Regions from separate parts of the Ferrimonas balearica DSM 9799 genome, predicted to be linked through region 3. Evidence: predicted binding sites of a transcription regulator. Region 3 holds the regulator's gene; each other region holds the start of a gene.
What was found. The regulator sigma-54, encoded in region 3, starts transcription at its own class of promoters, with help from an activator protein. The targets are predictions, from matches to a motif close to GTTGGCACGNNNNTNGNNT.
Positions count from the first base shown of each region.

Region 1: a site for sigma-54 is predicted at 2,119-2,137, ahead of FBAL_RS13735 (flagellar assembly protein T N-terminal domain-containing protein). Genes of this name have one in related genera too.
Region 2: a site for sigma-54 is predicted at 2,199-2,217, ahead of flgB (flagellar basal body rod protein FlgB). Genes of this name have one in related genera too.
Region 4: a site for sigma-54 is predicted at 1,801-1,819, ahead of fliE (flagellar hook-basal body complex protein FliE). Genes of this name have one in related genera too.

Region 1 is NC_014541.1:2,981,270-2,985,441, reverse strand. It holds gene FBAL_RS20300 (hypothetical protein) at 1-90, opposite strand, end outside; RNA gene ffs (signal recognition particle sRNA small type) at 484-580, shown strand; tRNA gene FBAL_RS13740 (tRNA-Arg) at 809-884, opposite strand; gene FBAL_RS13735 (flagellar assembly protein T N-terminal domain-containing protein) at 960-2,078, opposite strand; gene FBAL_RS13730 (FlgO family outer membrane protein) at 2,192-2,830, shown strand; gene FBAL_RS13725 (LPP20 family lipoprotein) at 2,827-3,273, shown strand; gene FBAL_RS13720 (flagella synthesis protein FlgN) at 3,461-3,892, opposite strand; gene flgM (flagellar biosynthesis anti-sigma factor FlgM) at 3,885-4,172, opposite strand, start outside.
Region 2 is NC_014541.1:2,583,995-2,588,166, forward strand. It holds gene flgE (flagellar hook protein FlgE) at 1-667, opposite strand, end outside; gene FBAL_RS11805 (flagellar hook capping FlgD N-terminal domain-containing protein) at 691-1,359, opposite strand; gene flgC (flagellar basal body rod protein FlgC) at 1,363-1,779, opposite strand; gene flgB (flagellar basal body rod protein FlgB) at 1,782-2,132, opposite strand; gene flgA (flagellar basal body P-ring formation chaperone FlgA) at 2,377-2,997, shown strand; gene flgM (flagellar biosynthesis anti-sigma factor FlgM) at 3,065-3,343, shown strand; gene FBAL_RS11830 (flagellar protein FlgN) at 3,344-3,799, shown strand; gene FBAL_RS11835 (pirin family protein) at 3,863-4,172, opposite strand, start outside.
Region 3 is NC_014541.1:3,886,156-3,890,327, reverse strand. It holds gene FBAL_RS17635 (DUF4174 domain-containing protein) at 1-152, shown strand, start outside; gene FBAL_RS17630 (HPr family phosphocarrier protein) at 156-425, opposite strand; gene rapZ (RNase adapter RapZ) at 429-1,277, opposite strand; gene ptsN (PTS IIA-like nitrogen regulatory protein PtsN) at 1,274-1,720, opposite strand; gene hpf (ribosome hibernation promoting factor) at 1,720-2,007, opposite strand; gene FBAL_RS17610 (RNA polymerase factor sigma-54) at 2,034-3,491, opposite strand; gene lptB (LPS export ABC transporter ATP-binding protein) at 3,582-4,172, opposite strand, start outside.
Region 4 is NC_014541.1:1,135,413-1,139,584, reverse strand. It holds gene fliF (flagellar basal-body MS-ring/collar protein FliF) at 1-1,410, opposite strand, end outside; gene fliE (flagellar hook-basal body complex protein FliE) at 1,431-1,745, opposite strand; gene FBAL_RS05335 (sigma-54-dependent transcriptional regulator) at 1,848-3,200, opposite strand; gene FBAL_RS05330 (sensor histidine kinase) at 3,193-4,172, opposite strand, start outside.

The DNA.
Region 1 (4,172 bases), 900 kb from region 3:
TGTCTGCCCACCGAGAGTACAATGTACTAGGCGATGTTCCAGAGAATTAGGAACAGTGACTGATTCTAATCGGTAAATCTCAGTTTCCATGGCAACCTCACCACCAGATAATGGTAAAATAGTAGTCTATTCTGCCGAATGGATCGGCTCATAGCACATAGCCGACGTTCACGTTCCCAATAGTCCAGGCCCCCTACCAACGGTCGTTAAGTGCTCGAAAGCGGCCATTCACCGCTAGGGGCCAACTGTCTGCCATGAGCACAACGCGGTCTTCCTCACCAAAGCCGCGGGTGACCGCTTTGGGGCGAAAGAGGACAAACTAAAAGACTTACATTGTGCCTACCTTAGGTAATCGTGAATGGTAGGCAGTCGTTAGCTGGGGGTCTAGGCTAACGACTTCCCTTGTCGATCTTCAGGGTGATACACTCGCAGCGACAATTCGGACTAATCAGGTCTCCACGGCAACATGTCGGTCGGTGTGACCTCCGGTCCTCTCGCAATGCTAAATCGTTGACCTGGTCAGGCCCGGAAGGGAGCAGCCAAGGCGGTGGACGCATGTGCCGGGATGCGGCTGGGGTGCCACATCCCTTTTCCTTTCCCCGCTCGGACTTGAGCCTTCAATCCACCTTATATCCTGCGCCAAAGCAGAAACTCCGATGAGAGTGAGGGCTTAGGCGGGTGCCTTGGGTGCAAATAACGATACAAGCAGTTTCGTAGTCGGCTCTGACCGGCTCATCAGCTTTTCACATCTAAAAAGACTAGGCGAAGCTGATAGGGAGAAAGACGTTTTTATATCGCGAGTGGAAGCTGGCCTCCCCAAGAGGACTCGAACCTCTATCGGCCGCTTAGGAGGCGGCTGCTCTATCCTGTTGAGCTATGGGGAGGCGGTAGGCAGGCCCATTCTATCCAGCTCGATGCGGGATTGAAAAGGCCCGTAAATCAGTTGTCTAAAGTTTGTGCTATCGCGGTGCGCGCTGAACCCAGTCGCCCACCTGTACCCCCATCAGGGCGGTGGCGCCATCCATCCGGGCGCGGGCCCGCTCCGGTTCCACCTGTTCCAGAGTCAGCACCAGATTTCCGGGCTGGGCCCAGCTGTCCTGCTGCGGCAGGATCTGCAGCTTGTCGCCGGGGCGCAGGCCGTGGCGCAGGCCAAGGTCGACCACCGCGGCATTGCCGCGCAGTTCAACAATTCGGCCCTTGAGTGGCTGGCAGGCGAGGGTGGCGTTGAGGTCCTGCACCACGTCGTTGCCGATGCGGCGAAGCTCCTGGCCAAAGTCGCTGTTCCAGAACCGTTCGGTGGCGGTGTCCGCCATCTCCTGTCGTTCGTAGGGCCAGCCGCCCTGGCTGCGGTAGCGCTGGCTCCATACTCGTTCGGTGGTGAAGGCGTCGTACAGCACCGCTTCCAGCGCCAGTTGGCGGGTGGCGTCGCGCTCCCAGTAGCCCAGCACCCGGTCGGGGCGTTCGACGCTCAGGTCATCAAACACCAACGCCAGCACGTACTGGCTGCTGTCCTGCTGGCCCAGTGAGTGCACCCACTGGCGGTCATGGGTGGTCATGTCGATGCGCAGGTCTTCCCGGGCGTTGCCGAAGGCGTAGCGCCCTTCGCCATTGAGGGTGTTGCTGACCAGCCGGCTGAAGGCGCCATCCAGTTCATACAAACCGCCGGGCACCAGTTGTTCGCGGTAGCGTACCTGAGCGCGGGGCACGGAAATCGATACTCGCCCGGCCGGGCCGCGACACTCGCCGAGGGTGTCACTGGCCAAACGCACCCGCAGGGCGACGTGGTATTGGCTGCCGCTGCGGCGCTCAGACAGGATCTCCATCGATTCCACCGTGGCCTGACTCTCCATGCTCAGCTGTTCATCCATCAGTACGCCGTTGCGGCTGTGCTGTTGATAGTCCAGCTGGGCACCGGCATTCATTACCGCCTGACTGAGGGCGCGGTCGATGGCGCGGCGACGGGCATCCTCAATGTCGTCATTGATGATCTGGGCCTGGCCGTTCAGCTCGACGTAACCCGCCTCGGTGGCAGGGGTGAGCAGCAACAGGGCAAAAAGGGCGAGGCAAAACCGATTCATGGATAACAACTGACCTTGGCATTGAGGGTGGCCCGATTATAAGCAAAGCTTGTGCCTAAAGCTTACGGCGCGGGGGTCGATAGTAAGGTATGCGAGTGACAGGAGATGGTTTAATGCGAGTAATGACGCCCTTTCTGGCGGCTTCCGTGTTGTTGGCCTTAAGCGGATGCGCCAGCCCAACGGACGCCCCCGACGGCTACGTTGTGGCGGAAGACGGCAAGGCGTTGCCGCCACAGGGGGGATTGAACGTCCTGGCGGAAGCCATCGCCCGTGACCTGGTGCGTCATCACGACAATCTGGACACCACCTCCCTGACGGCGGTGACCACCCCGGTGATGCTGGAGCAGTTTGACCAGACCAGCCAGTTCGCCCGCCAGTTGGGCGAAGCCTTAACGTCGGCGCTGCACCAGCAGGGCCTGAACCTGGTGGATCTCAACGGCAGCGATACGGTGCGGGTGACGGAAAGGGGCAACCTGCTGCTCAGCCGCGATTTTGAGAAGCTGGCCAGCCAGTTGCCGGTGGAGCAGGTGGTGGTGGCCACCATCGCCACCAACCGGGAAGCGGTGGAGATCCAAAGCCGCATTATCTCGGTGTCCAATAAGCGCATTCTGTCCACCTCACAGAGCAGCGTGCCGTGGCAGCAGCTGCCGCAGTATTTTGGCCCGGCCCGCCAGGTCAGCCTGGAGCAGGGCGGCCTGTATCGACACTCAGCGCCGGGTCGCGGCGGTGTGGTTGAGCTGGAGGAACGATGAGAATTCTGTCTTGTGCGCTGTTGCTGACGGCGCTGTCCGGTTGCGCCGGCTATGACCGCTACGTTGAGTATGAAACCGTGGCGCCGGAGTCTTTCCCGGTACTGACCGCCACCGGCATTGCGCCGCTCTCCGCCCAGTTGGGCGAGTCGGAGCAGGAGAAGATGCGCCGGGCGATGCGGGCGGCCAAGCTGGACGCCTACCGTGAACTGGCGGAGCAGGTGTACGGCCAGCGCATCCAGGGTGTCAGCGAGATGGATGAGATGGTGCTGCGCCGTGATGAGTTTCGGGCTCAGGTGGATGGGGTGATCCGCGGTGCCCGGGTGGTGCGCAGTTACCCGGTGGGTGACAGCTACATTACCGAGCTGGAGCTGGACTACAAAGTGGTGTGGGAGCTGTATCAGCAGCAGCCGCGCCAGCGGGTGCGTTCGGTCAGCTATTACTAAGCCCCGATATGCTCATCAAAAAACCGGCCAATGAGCCGGTTTTTTTGTGGGCGTCGAGCCCAAGGGGAGTAAGGCCCGGAGTCGCTCCAGACCGTGGGCTGAAGCCCACGCTACCAAGCGGGTTGGCGGGCATAAAAAACCCGGCAGGGCCGGGCGGATTTCAACGCACAGGGCGATTGTCGACGCATTACACCTGAATGCGTTTGCCCAAGCGCTGGCCGACGTGGGTCTGGCCTTCGCCGGTGTAGGTCATGGCGCTGGCGTGGCGGGTGCGCTGCAGCAGCTGTTGCAGGCGGGTCAGGCTGGCGCCCACCAGTTCAGCCTGCTCCTGATTGTGCTGGTTGCGGCTCTGGCATTGGGCCAGACGCTCGCGGGCCTGGGCCAGGGTGGCGGCACAGGTGGGGTCTTCACTGGCTTGCTGGATATGGGGGTGACGGCTGAGCTGGAGGTCGGCCTGGCCGATGCTGTCCAGCAGGCCCAGCTTCTCTTTCAGCAGGGCTTCAATCTGGTCAACGTCGCGTTGCACCAGCGCGTCGGTTTCCCGCTCCAGAAGCGCCAACAGCTGGTCCAGACGGACCAGCTGTTGGGAAAGCAGTTCAGACAGGGTGGATTCAGTCATCCAGCAGTCCGTTCAGTTCGTTTTCGAACTTGGTGATGTTCTGGGCCAGGCGCTCCGGGTCCACATGGTAACGGCCTTCCGCAATCGCTTGCTTGATGCTGTCTACCTTGCCCTGGTCGATGCCGGTGGCATTGGCCAGGTTGCTTTCGGCACGGGTCAACTGCTGGGCTTGCTCAGTCAGCACCACGGCATCGCCAGCCGGACGTGAGGAAGGGGCCGGGCTGTTGTCGCTGCTGACGGCCGGTTTCGCCTGGGCCTGGCTGGGCAGGGGGCGGTTTGC
Region 2 (4,172 bases), 1.3 Mb from region 3:
TGTCAGAGGCGTACGCGGTCACATCGGTGCCGTCCAGCTCGTAGCGCACTTCCCACTGGTTCGGACCGGTCTTCATGTAGTACTGGGTCAGGTTGTGCTCATTGCCCAGAGAGTCGTAGATCTTGGTGGAGTTGAGCGCGTGGTAGGTGGAGGCATCGGCCGGGTCGAAGTTGGCCGGGTCCACCGCGTCGTTACGGGAGTCAAGGTTCAGTACCAGGCCCATGCTGGTGGTGGCGTTGGCCGGCAGGGAGCCGGTCTGTACCTGCAGGTCGGTGACCGCACCGGTCAGCAGCTGGCCATTGGGGCCCACCTGGTAGCCCTGCAGTTTGCCGCCGTGGGAGTCCACCACATAACCGTCTTTGTCCTGGGCAAACATGCCGGAGCGGGTGTAGGTGGTGGTGCCCTGGTTGTTGGTCATAAAGAAACCGGAGCCGGAGATGGCCATGTCCAGTTCACGACCGGTGTAGAGCACATCACCGCCGGTGTTGAAGTTCTGGGAAACGTTGGCCACCGCAACACCGCCACCCTGACCGCCAGCGTACACGGAGGCAAACTCAGTGCGGGAGCCGCGGAAGCCCGGGGTGGAGACGTTAGCGATGTTGTTGGAGATGGTGTTCAGGTCCTGGCTGGTGCTGCGCAGGCCGGACAGAGCAATATTGAAAGACATGAGGGATTCCTTTTTGCTGGCCGTCAGGCCATTTCACGAATGTCAAAAATGGATACCGCGCCCAGGCCGTGGCCCAGCTCCAGCATCATGTAGCCAGTGGCGGAGTTGATGTGCACTTTGTTGACGGTGGCGGCAACCATGGTGAGGGCTTCGCCGTTCTCACCACCGGCCACGGTCTTGGCATTGAGGCTGTACTCACCCGGGGGCAGGCCCAGGGCTTCCGGGTCCAGCTCGAACTCCACCTCTCCTTTGGACTGGCTGCCCTTCTCAATGGTGGCGACCACGTCGCCGTTCTCATCGGTCACTTCCAGGGTCAGCGACTCCACGCCGTTCTCCAGGAAGATCTTGCCGTTGACGGTGTCGGTGCCCAGCTCAACGCTGTCTGCGTCCACCAGCACTTCGCGGCCGATCAGGTTGGTGGTGCCCAGCACCTGCAGGTTTTCCATCAGAATCGCCTGGTTCTGCTGACCCAGTCGCAGATGCTCCAGACTCTCCACCTGAGAGAACTGGGCCAGCTGAGTCACGTATTCGGTGCCGTCCAGCGGGTTGAGCGGATCCTGGTTCTGGATCTGCGCCACCATCAGCGTCAGGAACTCGTTTTTCAGCGCGGTGGAGCTGTTGGGGTTGTTGGTGACCTGCGGATCCGCGCTGGTCTGGGTGCCCTGGGCACCGTCAATGGCGTAGCTGTTCACGGGTTACATTCCCCCCAGTTTGAGCAGGCCCTGCTGCATGGAGCGGGCACGGGACATGATGTCGACGCTGGTTTCAAATGCCCGGGTGGCGGCCATCATGTCGGCCATCTCCTGGACGGTGTTGACGTTGGAGTAGGTAACGTAACCCTGCTCATTGGCCATCGGGTGGTCCGGCTCATAGCGGCTTTCCAGCGGCGCATCGGACTGCACCACCCCGGCGATCTGGACGTTGGCGGACACACCGCCCCCATTGCCCTGCTCATACAGGGTCTGAAACACCGGCTTAATGGCGCGGTAAGCGCTGGCTTCGTCCGGTGCCGCCGCCTCAGCGTTAGCCAGGTTACTGGCCACGGTGTTGAGGCGGATGCTCTGGACGTTCATCGCTGAGCCGGCGATCTGGTAGATGTCGACAAAAGACATGATTAACGGCCCTCAATGGCCTTTTGCAGGCCCTGAATTTTCATGTTCAGAAAGGTGAGGCTGGTCTGGAAATCCATGGCGTTCTGGGAAAACCGGGCCTGCTCCTGTCCGAGTTCAACGGTGTTACCGTCTGCCGAGGTCTGGTACGGCACCCGGTAGGCGTGGTCGTAGTTACGATCCGTCGCCTGGCCCCGCTCCAGCTGGGTCATCAGCCTGGAAAAGTCCAGGTCGCGGGCCAGGTATCCGGGGGTTTCGGCGTTGGCCAGGTTGCCTGACAGCACCTTGGCGCGCTCCACCCGGAAATCCAGGGTCTGACCGTGAACCCCAAGGGCGGCATCGAGATTGATTGCCATGATGACTCCTTCTTCACTTGTCTCGGCTAAACGGCAGTGCCACCATAGTGGTTGGCGCCATCCACACAACAAGAACCGTGCCAAGGTTTAAATTCTTTTAGGGTCAATGACTTACAGAAATCCTTCCGCAAAAACAGGAATCCGCCTTTCCGCTTGGTTCCCCCTGTTCTGGCTCCTGTTTCCGCCTTTCCTCCAGGCCGATGACAACGCTTCCGCCAGCGCCGAACGCCAGGTTCGGCTTGCCATGGAAGCCAAGCTCAACCGCGAACTCAGTGACTGGAGCCAGCGCCACGGCCTGGCACTGCATCAACGACAGGTTCGGGTGGATGGCACCGCCGGACTGGCCAGTCAGCCCCCCTGCCCCACTCCACTGCGGGTTGACCCGCCCGCCGATCAGGCGTTGCCGCTGGGGCGCATTCAACGTCAGGTCAGCTGTCCGGCAGAGGGATGGCGCTACTACATTCGTGCCCGGGTCAGTGCCGTGGCGGAACTGCCGGTGGCACGCCATCGCCTTGGCCGGGGCCACACCATCCAGGCCAGTGATCTGACCCTGGCCAAGCGTGAGTTGGGGGTGACCAGTCAGGATTGGGTGTTTGCCCGTGATGCGCTGGTGGGCCAGAGTGTGCGCCGGGCGATCCGGGCGGATAAGCCGATCCGCCACAGCCAGGTCACCGCCCCCAACTGGGTCAGCCTCGGTCAGGAGGTGCTGATCGAAGCGGCCGGCGGTGGCTTCAGTGCGGTGATGAAAGGGGTGGCCCTGGATGCCGGTTCCGAGGGGCAGCCGGTACGGGTGCGCAACCTCAGCTCGGGCCAGGTGATCACCGCCTACCCGGTGGCACCAGGAAAAGTGCAAACCCGGTTTTAAGTTTTGACGCCGAGGGGTCGCTTTTTTGACAGTGACAAGAAATTTTCCCCCTGAGCAGTGAGCCAAGATGATGGAAATCAACAAATTATCTTCGAACTACCCCGCCAGCCTGGCGACGCAGAAAAAGCCGGTTCACACCCCGGATGCTGCCCCGTCCGCCCGTCCTCAGCATAAAGAGGCGATCAGCGACGACTGGCAACTGCTGGAACAAGCGGAACAGGAACTGGCGGGTCTGAATGACGTCGACATGGACAAGGTCAACGCCCTGCGCAACGCGCTGAGCAACGGTCAGTTCGAGCTGAACATGAACGACCTGGCTAAATCCATGCTGGAGCAACACGGCTAAATGACCAGCAAACGGGAACGTCTGCAGCTTCTGGTGCGGGAGATCCGCCTCGATATCGAGGATTACCAGCAGCTGCGGGCTTTGCTGCGTTACCAGCGCAGCCTGCTTGAACGTCGCGACCAACAGGCCCTGAGCCAGCACAATGAGCGGGTGGAAACCCTGTGCGCCAAGCTTCGCCAGCGGGCGGAGCGACGCACCGAGATCCTGACTCAGCTTGGGGTGCGCGCCGATGCCACCGGTATGCAGCGCCTGTTTCATGCGTTGGGTCCGCAGAGCCGTCACACCGTGACCAGCCTGTGGAACCACCTGCAGCAGCTGGTGCGCGACTGCCAGGCAGAGAACGAGGTGAACGGTAAGCTGTTAGCGGGCCAGAAAAGCCTGCTCGACCGGGTGCTGGGGGGCGCCCAGGACCAATCCGAGCCAAAGGATTACAGCACCCTGAACGCCAACGCCTGAGCGCGTCCGCTAGCACTGAAAAGCCCGCCGATTGGCGGGCTTTTTCGTGTCGGTGGCAGGGCCTCAGGGCAGCGGGATCTGCTCCTCTTCATCCCCGGGCACCAGCGGGAAGCGTCCGGCCTGCCAGTCCGCTTTGGCCTGAGCAATGCGGTCCTTACTGCTGGAGACAAAGTTCCACTCCATGTAACGGGGCGGCATCGCTTCCCCGCCAATCAGCGCCACCAGGCTGTCGGTCTCGGCCGTCACCGTGACCCCCGCCTCCGGGGCCAATACCGCCATGGCGTGCTCAGACAGCCTGGTCTCGCCCACTTTGACGCCGCCACTGACCAGATACAACGCCCGCTGCTGAGCCACGGGCAATGTCAGCGACTGG
Region 3 (4,172 bases):
TCGCGCCCAATGACCGCTTCACTCTGGTGCTGATCGGCAAGGATGGCGAGGTCAAAATGCACCAGGACCGGCCGGTGGACGAAGCGGAGCTGTTTGAGTTGATCGACGCCATGCCGATGCGGATGCATGAGCGTGGCATGGGGCGGATGTAGGGGTTACTCCGCTTCGTCGAAACGGGCGGCAATCAATTGGCAGACCGCGTCCAGCGCGGGCTCTGCCTGGGGGCCTTCGGCCTGGATCAGCACCTCTTTGCCCTGGCAACTCTGCAGCAGCAGCAGGCCAAGCACACTGTCGGCTGTGGCCTGCTGTTCGCCCTGGGTGAGCGTGAGCTTGGCATCAAAGGTCTGCGCCAGTTGCGCCAGTCGCGTGGCAGCGCGGGCGTGCAGACCCAGCTTATTGATGATGGTAACCCGACGCTCCAGCACCGCTTACTCCTCTTTCAGCTCGCGGTGATGCACCTGAACCTGCGGACGGTAAGCGGCAAAGCGCTGGCCCAGCGCCTCGGCGATGTAGACGCTGCGATGCTGGCCGCCAGTGCAGCCAATGGCCACGGTCAGGTAGGCGCGGTTATTGCGTTCCAGCATCGGCATCCAGTTCAGCAGGAAGCGTTCGGTGTGGTCGATAAAACGGGTGACGCTGTCCTGATGGCGGAAGTAGTCCCGGACCGGCTCATCTTTGCCGGTGAGGGGGCGCAGAGCCGGGTCCCAGTGTGGGTTGGGCAGGAAGCGCACATCAAACAGGTAGTCGGCCTGCTTCGGCATGCCGTGCTTGAAGCCAAAGGATTCAAACACCAGCATCATCTCCCCTTCCGGTTTGCCCAGCAGGCGCTCACGCAGGGTGTCGGCCAACTGGTGCACGGACAGGTCGTCGGTACGGATATGGTGGTCGCACTCGTCCGCCAGAGGTTCCAGCAGTTGGCGCTCAAGGGCGATCGCTTCCGCCAGGGTACTGCCATCCCGCGACAGCGGGTGCATGCGCCGGGTTTCGCTGTAGCGGCGCAGCAGGTTGTCGTCGGAGGCATCGAGGTAGAAGATGGTGACCTCAATGCTGTCATCCAGACGCTGCTTCAGGCGCGCCACATCGAGGGTTTCCAGTGGCAGGTTGCGGATATCCAGGCTGACCGCCACCTTCTCGTTGAGCCCTTTCTGGCTTTTCAGCAGCGCAGGCATCAACTCCAAAGGCAGGTTGTCGACACAGTAGTAGCCCAGGTCTTCCATTACCCGAAGGGCGACGGATTTGCCTGCGCCGGAACGGCCGGAAAGGATGATCAGTTTCACTGGGTGATGGCCTCAAACAGGGTGTGGTTGTCGGTGGCTTTACGCAATGCCCGGCAGACCTCCTTCTGGCTGAGCTTGCGTGCGACTTCGGCCAGAGTGGCCAGGTGCAGCTGGTGTTCGGATTCGGGCACGAACAGGGCGAACAGCAGGTCCACGGGCTTACCGTCGATGGCGTCGAAGGGAATGGGCTCGTCGCTCTTCACCAACACGGCGATGGGCTGAGTGAGTTTGCTCAGCCGACCGTGAGGAAGGGCGATGCCGTTGCCGATGCCGGTGCTGCCCATCTTTTCCCGGGCCAGCAGGCTTTCGCACAGTTCGTGTTTGGGCAGGTCAGGACACTGCTGCGAGGCGATCTCGCTGATCAGTTCCAATGCCCGTTTCTTGCTTAGCCCCGGAGCGGCGCACAGCGTCCGCTCCGGGGATAACAGCTCGGTGATCTCCATCAGTGCCGGGACAGTTTCTCTTTATGTTTGATTACCTGCCGATCGAGTTTGTCGATCAGCCCATCGATAGCCGCATACATGTTTTCATGCTCATGGGTGGCGTACACCTCTCCCCCGTTTACGTGCAGTTTGGCTTCGGCGATCTGTTGCAGCTTCTGGACGTTCAATACCACGTGCACATTGTTGATGTGGTCAAAGTGGCGTTCCAGTTTCACAAACTTGCTGTGGACATAGTCCCGCAGTGAGTCGGTGATCTCGATGTGATGCCCGGTAAGGTTGATCTGCATAAGGTGACCTCCTTGGTATCGCGTCGTTACAAGCTTTTACGCTGGTTCGACGGGGGGATGGAGAGGGCTTCCCGGTACTTGGCCACGGTGCGGCGCGCTACCTGAATTCCCTGCTCCGCGAGAAGCTGTGCCATCTTGCTGTCACTGAGCGGTTTTTTCGGGTTCTCCGCCGCCACCAGCTTCTTGATCAAAGCACGGATTGCGGTGGAGGAGCACTCTCCGCCACTGTCGGTGCTGACGTGGCTGGAGAAGAAATACTTAAGCTCAAAGATACCGCGCGGGGTATGGATGAACTTCTGGGTGGTGACCCGGGAGATGGTGGATTCATGCATATCCACCGCTTCGGCGACGTCGTTCAGCACCATCGGCTTCATCGCTTCGTCGCCATACTCCAGGAACCCCTGCTGGAACTGCACAATGCAGTTGGCCACCTTAAGCAGGGTGTCGTTGCGGCTCTCCAGGCTCTTGATAAACCACTTGGCTTCTTGCAAGTGGCCGCGCACAAATTGGCTGTCGCTGGCATTGCGGGCGCCACGGGAGAGTGCCGCGTACTGTTCGTTGATGCGGATTTTTGGGGTGGCATCGGGGTTGAGCTCGACCACCCAACGGCCCTGCTTTTTGCTCACCGAGACGTCGGGGATCACATACTGATCTTCCGACGAAATGATGCTGCTGCCGGGACGTGGATTCAGCGACTGGATCAGTTGCATGGCTGCCCTTAACTCATCTTCTTTGAGTTTAGTGCGCCGGATCAGGGTGCGAAAGTCCCGGTTGGCAAGCAGATCCATATGGTCGATCAACAGCAGGCGGGCTTCAGCCAGCCAGGGGGTGTCCGGCGTGAACTGGGCCAGTTGTATCAGCAGGCATTCGGCCAGGTCACGGGAGGCGGAGCCAATGGGGTCAAACTGCTGTACCCGCTTGAGTACCGCGACCACTTCATCCAGCTCAAGCTCCGGGTCACCCTGGGCTTCGAGGATCTCCTCCAGAGTGACGGTCAGGTAACCGTACTCGTCCACCCCATCGATGATGGTGGTGGCGATGGCCCGGTCGGTGTCACTCATCGGTGTGAGCTCCATCTGCCACATCAGGTGGCTGTGGAGGTCATCGCTGGTTTCGCCCTGGTACAGGTTGTCGTCGTCGCGGCTGATGCCGGCACTGGCGGCCGGGGCGGCGCTGTAGACGTCGTCCCAGGTGCTGTCGACCGGCAGGTCGTCAGGCATCTCGGTTTGATTGAGGGCTTCGGAGGTTTCCAGCTCATCGCTGTTGGTGCTGGGGGCGGGAATATCGTCGAGGCTGTCATTGCTGTCGCCGTCGAGCTCGCGGTCCAGCTCTTCCGCCGATTCCAACAGCGGATTGGATTCCAGCGCCTCCTGGATCTCCTGTTGAAGATCCAGCGTCGAAAGCTGCAGCAGGCGGATGGCTTGCTGCAACTGCGGCGTCATGGTCAGCTGCTGGCCGAGTTTTAGCTGGAGCGAAGTTTTCATCAACGAGCGTCGATCCTTATCACGCGATGCTTCCCTGGTGTCGTCGAAAACCCCCGGCCGGGAAAGCCCCCGCCAGGGGCAGGGATGCCACTATAACCTGAACTGATCGCCCAAGTACACGGAGCGAACCAGCTTGTTCTCAAGCACTTCTTGCGGGGCGCCACGGGCGATCATTTCGCCGTGACTGACAATGTAAGCGTACTCACAAACATCGAGAGTTTCCCGCACGTTATGGTCGGTAATCAAGACACCGAGGCCCCGATCCTTCAGTTGTTGGATGATCTTCTTGATGTCGATCACTGAGATGGGATCCACCCCGGCAAAAGGTTCATCCAACAAGATGAACTTGGGATCCGCCGCCAGTGCGCGGGCGATCTCAACCCGACGTCGCTCGCCGCCAGACAGGCTCATGCCGAGGCTGTCGCGGATGTGGGTGATATTGAACTCCTCGAGCAGCTGTTCCAGCTTCTCTTCGCGCTGGGCTTTGGTCAGCTCCTTGCGGATCTGCAGCACCGCCATCAGGTTGTCGTAAACCGACAGCTTGCGGAAGATGGAGGATTCCTGCGGCAGGTAGCCGATGCCCTGACGGGCGCGGCTGTGCATCGGCAGGGCGGTGATGTCCCGATCGTCGATGGTGATTTGGCCCTTATCGTTCTGCACCAGGCCTACCACCATGTAGAA
Region 4 (4,172 bases), 1.5 Mb from region 3:
GCGCCAGAACCAGCCCTGCTCGTAAATCGGGATATTGAGCGGCTCCAGCGCCAGATCATCAGCAAACGGCACCGACACCACTTCCAGCACGTCACCCCGGGCGGCGTTAAAGCCGACGCTGCCCATCAACAGGCGGCGAATGCTGGCCAGCTCGGTTTCAGACAGCGGTGCCATGGTGGTTGCGCCATCCGCGCCCGCCACCGGCTTATGGTCCACCGCCACCGACAGGGTGACGCGACGCACGGTACCCACCTGTTGGCGGGTGTGACTGATGGTGGAGTCCAGCTCAAAGTTTCGGGTCACTTCGCTGCGGTTGCGGCCGGAGGCCAGACGCTCGTCCTGACCCGCGCCCTCCACCTGCTGCGGGATCTCAGAGGCGATGGGGGGCTGGTTGGTCAGTGCGCCGGGGATACCGACCGGACCGGAGCCGGACTGGTTATCCTCGATCAGCATTTCGCTGCGCACCGCAGGCATATCCGGGTTGTAGCGACGTGAGGTTTCTTCCACCGCGGAGAAGTCCATGGTGACGTCCACCTGGGCGCTGTAGCGACCAATGCCCAGTACCGGGATCAGGATGCTGTCGATCTTCTCACGGTAGAGCTGCTCCTGCTGAATGCGCAGTTCCAGCTCGCGGCGGGCCTGGGCGGAGATGCCGTCCTGGCTGCCGGAATTCAGCAGCCGGCCATGTTGGTCAGTCACCGTAACCCGGGCCGGTTTCAGACCGTGTACAGCGGAGGCCACAATGTCCACCACCGCATCCACTTCGGACTGGCGCAGTTCGGTACCGCGATTGAGGGTAACCACCACCGTGGCGGAGGGCTCGCGTTGTTGACGGGCAAACACGTTCTGCTGCGGCAGCGCCAGAATCACCCGGGCGCGCTGCACACTGCGCAGCTCTTCAACCGCGGACGCCAGGGTCTGCTCCTGGCTGTGCTTAAGACGGGCCTGCTCCATCCGCTGGCTAACCCCAAAGCCGCTGTCCTGAGTCAGGAAATCCTGCTGGGGACGGGCGGGGCCCAAACCATTTCGGGTGAGCATCAGGCGGATATCGGCAAAACGATCTTCCGGCACGGAGATGGTGTTGCCGTTCAGCTGATAAGGCAGCTTCTGCTGGTCCAGAAAATCCAGGGTGTCGATCAACTCCTGGGTTTCCATCTGGCCCAGTGGGCGATAGGAGGGCTCCTGCGCCCAGATGATCAGGAATACCGCTATGGCGAGGCTGATGGCCAGCGCCAGGATCAGGCTGATTTGACGCAGCACATCGATATTGCCGAAAGAGGACAGCGGGCTAACCTTGTTCTCCTCGATCTCGCCACCGGTGTTTCCACTGGCACCGCCCGCGACGGTGGCCGGCATGGTATTGCCGCCGTCGTTGAGCATCAGTTCGGTTGACGTGTTCGCCTCAGCCACCGCATTACCTCAAAAGCCGGTTACACCGGCATATTCATGATTTCCTTGTACGCTTCGACCAACTTGTTGCGTACCTGCACGGTCGCTTCAAACGCGACCCCCGCCTTCTCTTTGGCGATCATGGTGTCCGACAGCGACACCCGGCTGTCGCCCAGCTCAAGCCGGGTGGCCATATCACTGGCGTTCATCTGCAAACCATTGACGTGATCAATGGCGTTGCTCAGGAAAGATGAGAAATCCTGTTGCGGCTTGACCGGCGCCAGTTCGGCGCTGCTGCCGGCCTCTCGGGCCAGGCTGTGCATCTCCACCAGCAGGGGATTATTTCCGATCTCCATTACCGTTTCCTTGTGTCAGTCAAACCATTGACGAGCGCGAGTGCCCCGCATTGTAATGCAAGGCACTTGCCAGTTCAGCACATTTACTGGCAAACCCGTGACTTAGGGCAGGGCAATGCCCGCTTCCCGCATCTTCGCCAACTTATATCGCAGGGTTCGCGGGCTCAGGCCCAGTCGCTCGGCCACCGCTTTACGGCTGCCCTGGCACGCCGCCAGCGCATCCAGAATGATTTGGAACTCCTGATGCTTCAGCTCGCTGCCCAGGTCTTCCGCCACCGCCTGCGGTGCTTTCGGTGTGCTCACGGCGACGCTGACCGTCGGCACCCCGGCCTGCCCGTCGAGAAACAGGTCCATCTCCGACAGGCTGTCGCCCTGACACAGGATCAGGGCGCGCTGAATCACGTTGTCCAACTCCCGCACGTTACCGGGCCAGGGGTGCGCCAGCAGTTTACTGCGGGCATCCGCGCTGAGTACCGGTACCGCCCGTCCGGCGCGGCTGGCGTGACGAGCCAGCAGATGTTCCGCCAGAGGCAGGATATCGCCGGGCCGTTGTGCCAGCGGCAGCCAGGTCAGGGGGAAGACGTTGAGCCGGTAGTAGAGGTCTTCGCGGAAACGTCCTTCCTCCACCGCCAGTCTCAGATCCCGGTTGGAGGTCGCCAGCACCCGAACATCCAGAGACAGGGTTTTGCGCCCGCCCAGACGTTCCACTTCGCGCTCCTGCAAGACCCGCAGCAGTTTGGCCTGCAGGTTGAGATCCATCTCAGTGATCTCATCCAGCAGAATGGTGCCGCCCTGCGCTTGTTCAAACTTACCGGGACACGCCTGTACCGCGCCGGTAAAGGCGCCCTTCTCATAGCCGAACAGGGTCGCTTCCAGCATGTTCTCCGGAATGGCGGCGCAGTTCAGGGCGATAAAGGGTTTGCCCCGGCGGGCCGAGCGGGCGTGGATAAAGCGGGCCAGCACCTCTTTGCCTGAGCCACTGGGGCCCAGCACCATCACCGAGGCATCGGACTGCGCCACCCGGGCGGCCAGGTCGAGCATCTGTTGGCTTTGCACATCGCCCACCACCGGATCATCGCCGGAGGGCGGCTCAGCCTGCAGGTAACGGCTGATCTGATCGAGCAGCACCTGAGGGGCGAAGGGCTTGGCCAGATAATCGTTGGCGCCATAGCGCATCGCTTCCACCGCAGCATCAATGCTGCCGTAGGCGGTCATCAGCAGGATCGGCAGGCGGCTGTTCTGGGCACGCACGGTTTTCAGCAGGGTCATACCATCCATGCCGGCCATCTGCACGTCGGAGATCATCAGCGCCACCGGATGCTGGTTCAGCTGCACCAGGGCTTCGTCACCATTGCCCGCTTCCACACAGCGGTAGCCGCCCAGCAACAAGGTATCCACCAGCGCTTCGCGCAGGCCCAGGTCGTCTTCGACCACCAGAATGAGGGGTTTAGTCATCGCTCATGTCCTTATCATGCAGACGCGGCAGAATCAGGGTAAAGGCGCTGCCCTGCTCGGGCACCGATTGCAGTTCCAGCCGGCCACCGTGGGCCCGGCATACCGATTGCACCACGGCCAGTCCAAGGCCCGTACCATTGGCCTTGGTGGTAAAGAAAGGGGTCATCACCTGGGCTTGTTGTTCGGCACTCATGCCCTTGCCGTTGTCCATCAGGGTCAGCGCCAGGAATTCGCCCTGGGGACGGGCGTGCAGGCGCAGCGCAGTGGCGCCGGCCTCGAGCGCGTTATTGACCAGATTTTGCAGGCCGCTGACCAGCGCATCCGGATTGGCCTGCAGCTGGAGCGCTTCATCACACTGCCAGTCAAAACGGGCCTGACGTCGCTCCAGAGCCGCTTCACAGCTGGTGGCCAGTTGCTGGCACAAAGCCTCGGCACTGACCTTCTGTTGGGCCTGGGTGTGGCCGCCACGGGCAAACAGCAGCAAGTCGTTCACCCGCTGCTCCAGCTCTCCCAGCCGGGCCATCAGTTTGTCCTGAAAGCGCGCCCGGCCCGCTTCGTCGAGATTACGATTGCCCAGGTTGGCGGCGTACAACAAAGCGGCAGAGAGCGGCGTGCGGATCTGGTGTGCCAGTGAGGCCGCCATGCGGCCCAAAGCCGACAGGCGCTGCATATGGGACAGGTTTTGCTGCAGTTGGCGGGTTTCGGTCAGGTCGGTCAGCATCAGCAGTTGGCCCGGTTCCGGGTCCAGCGCCCGGGTGGCGAGACGGACCCGGCGACCATTGCGCAGGGAGATCTCGTGACCATCATCGGCCTGGGGGGCAAACGCACGGCCAATCACCGAGCGCCAGGGTTGCCCCAGCAGGGGCTCACCCAGCAGCTCAATGGCCTGGGGGTTGGCTTCCACCACCACCCCGCCATCGTCCAACACCACCAGACCGGCTGGCAGCAGTTGCATCAGGTGGTTTAAGCGGC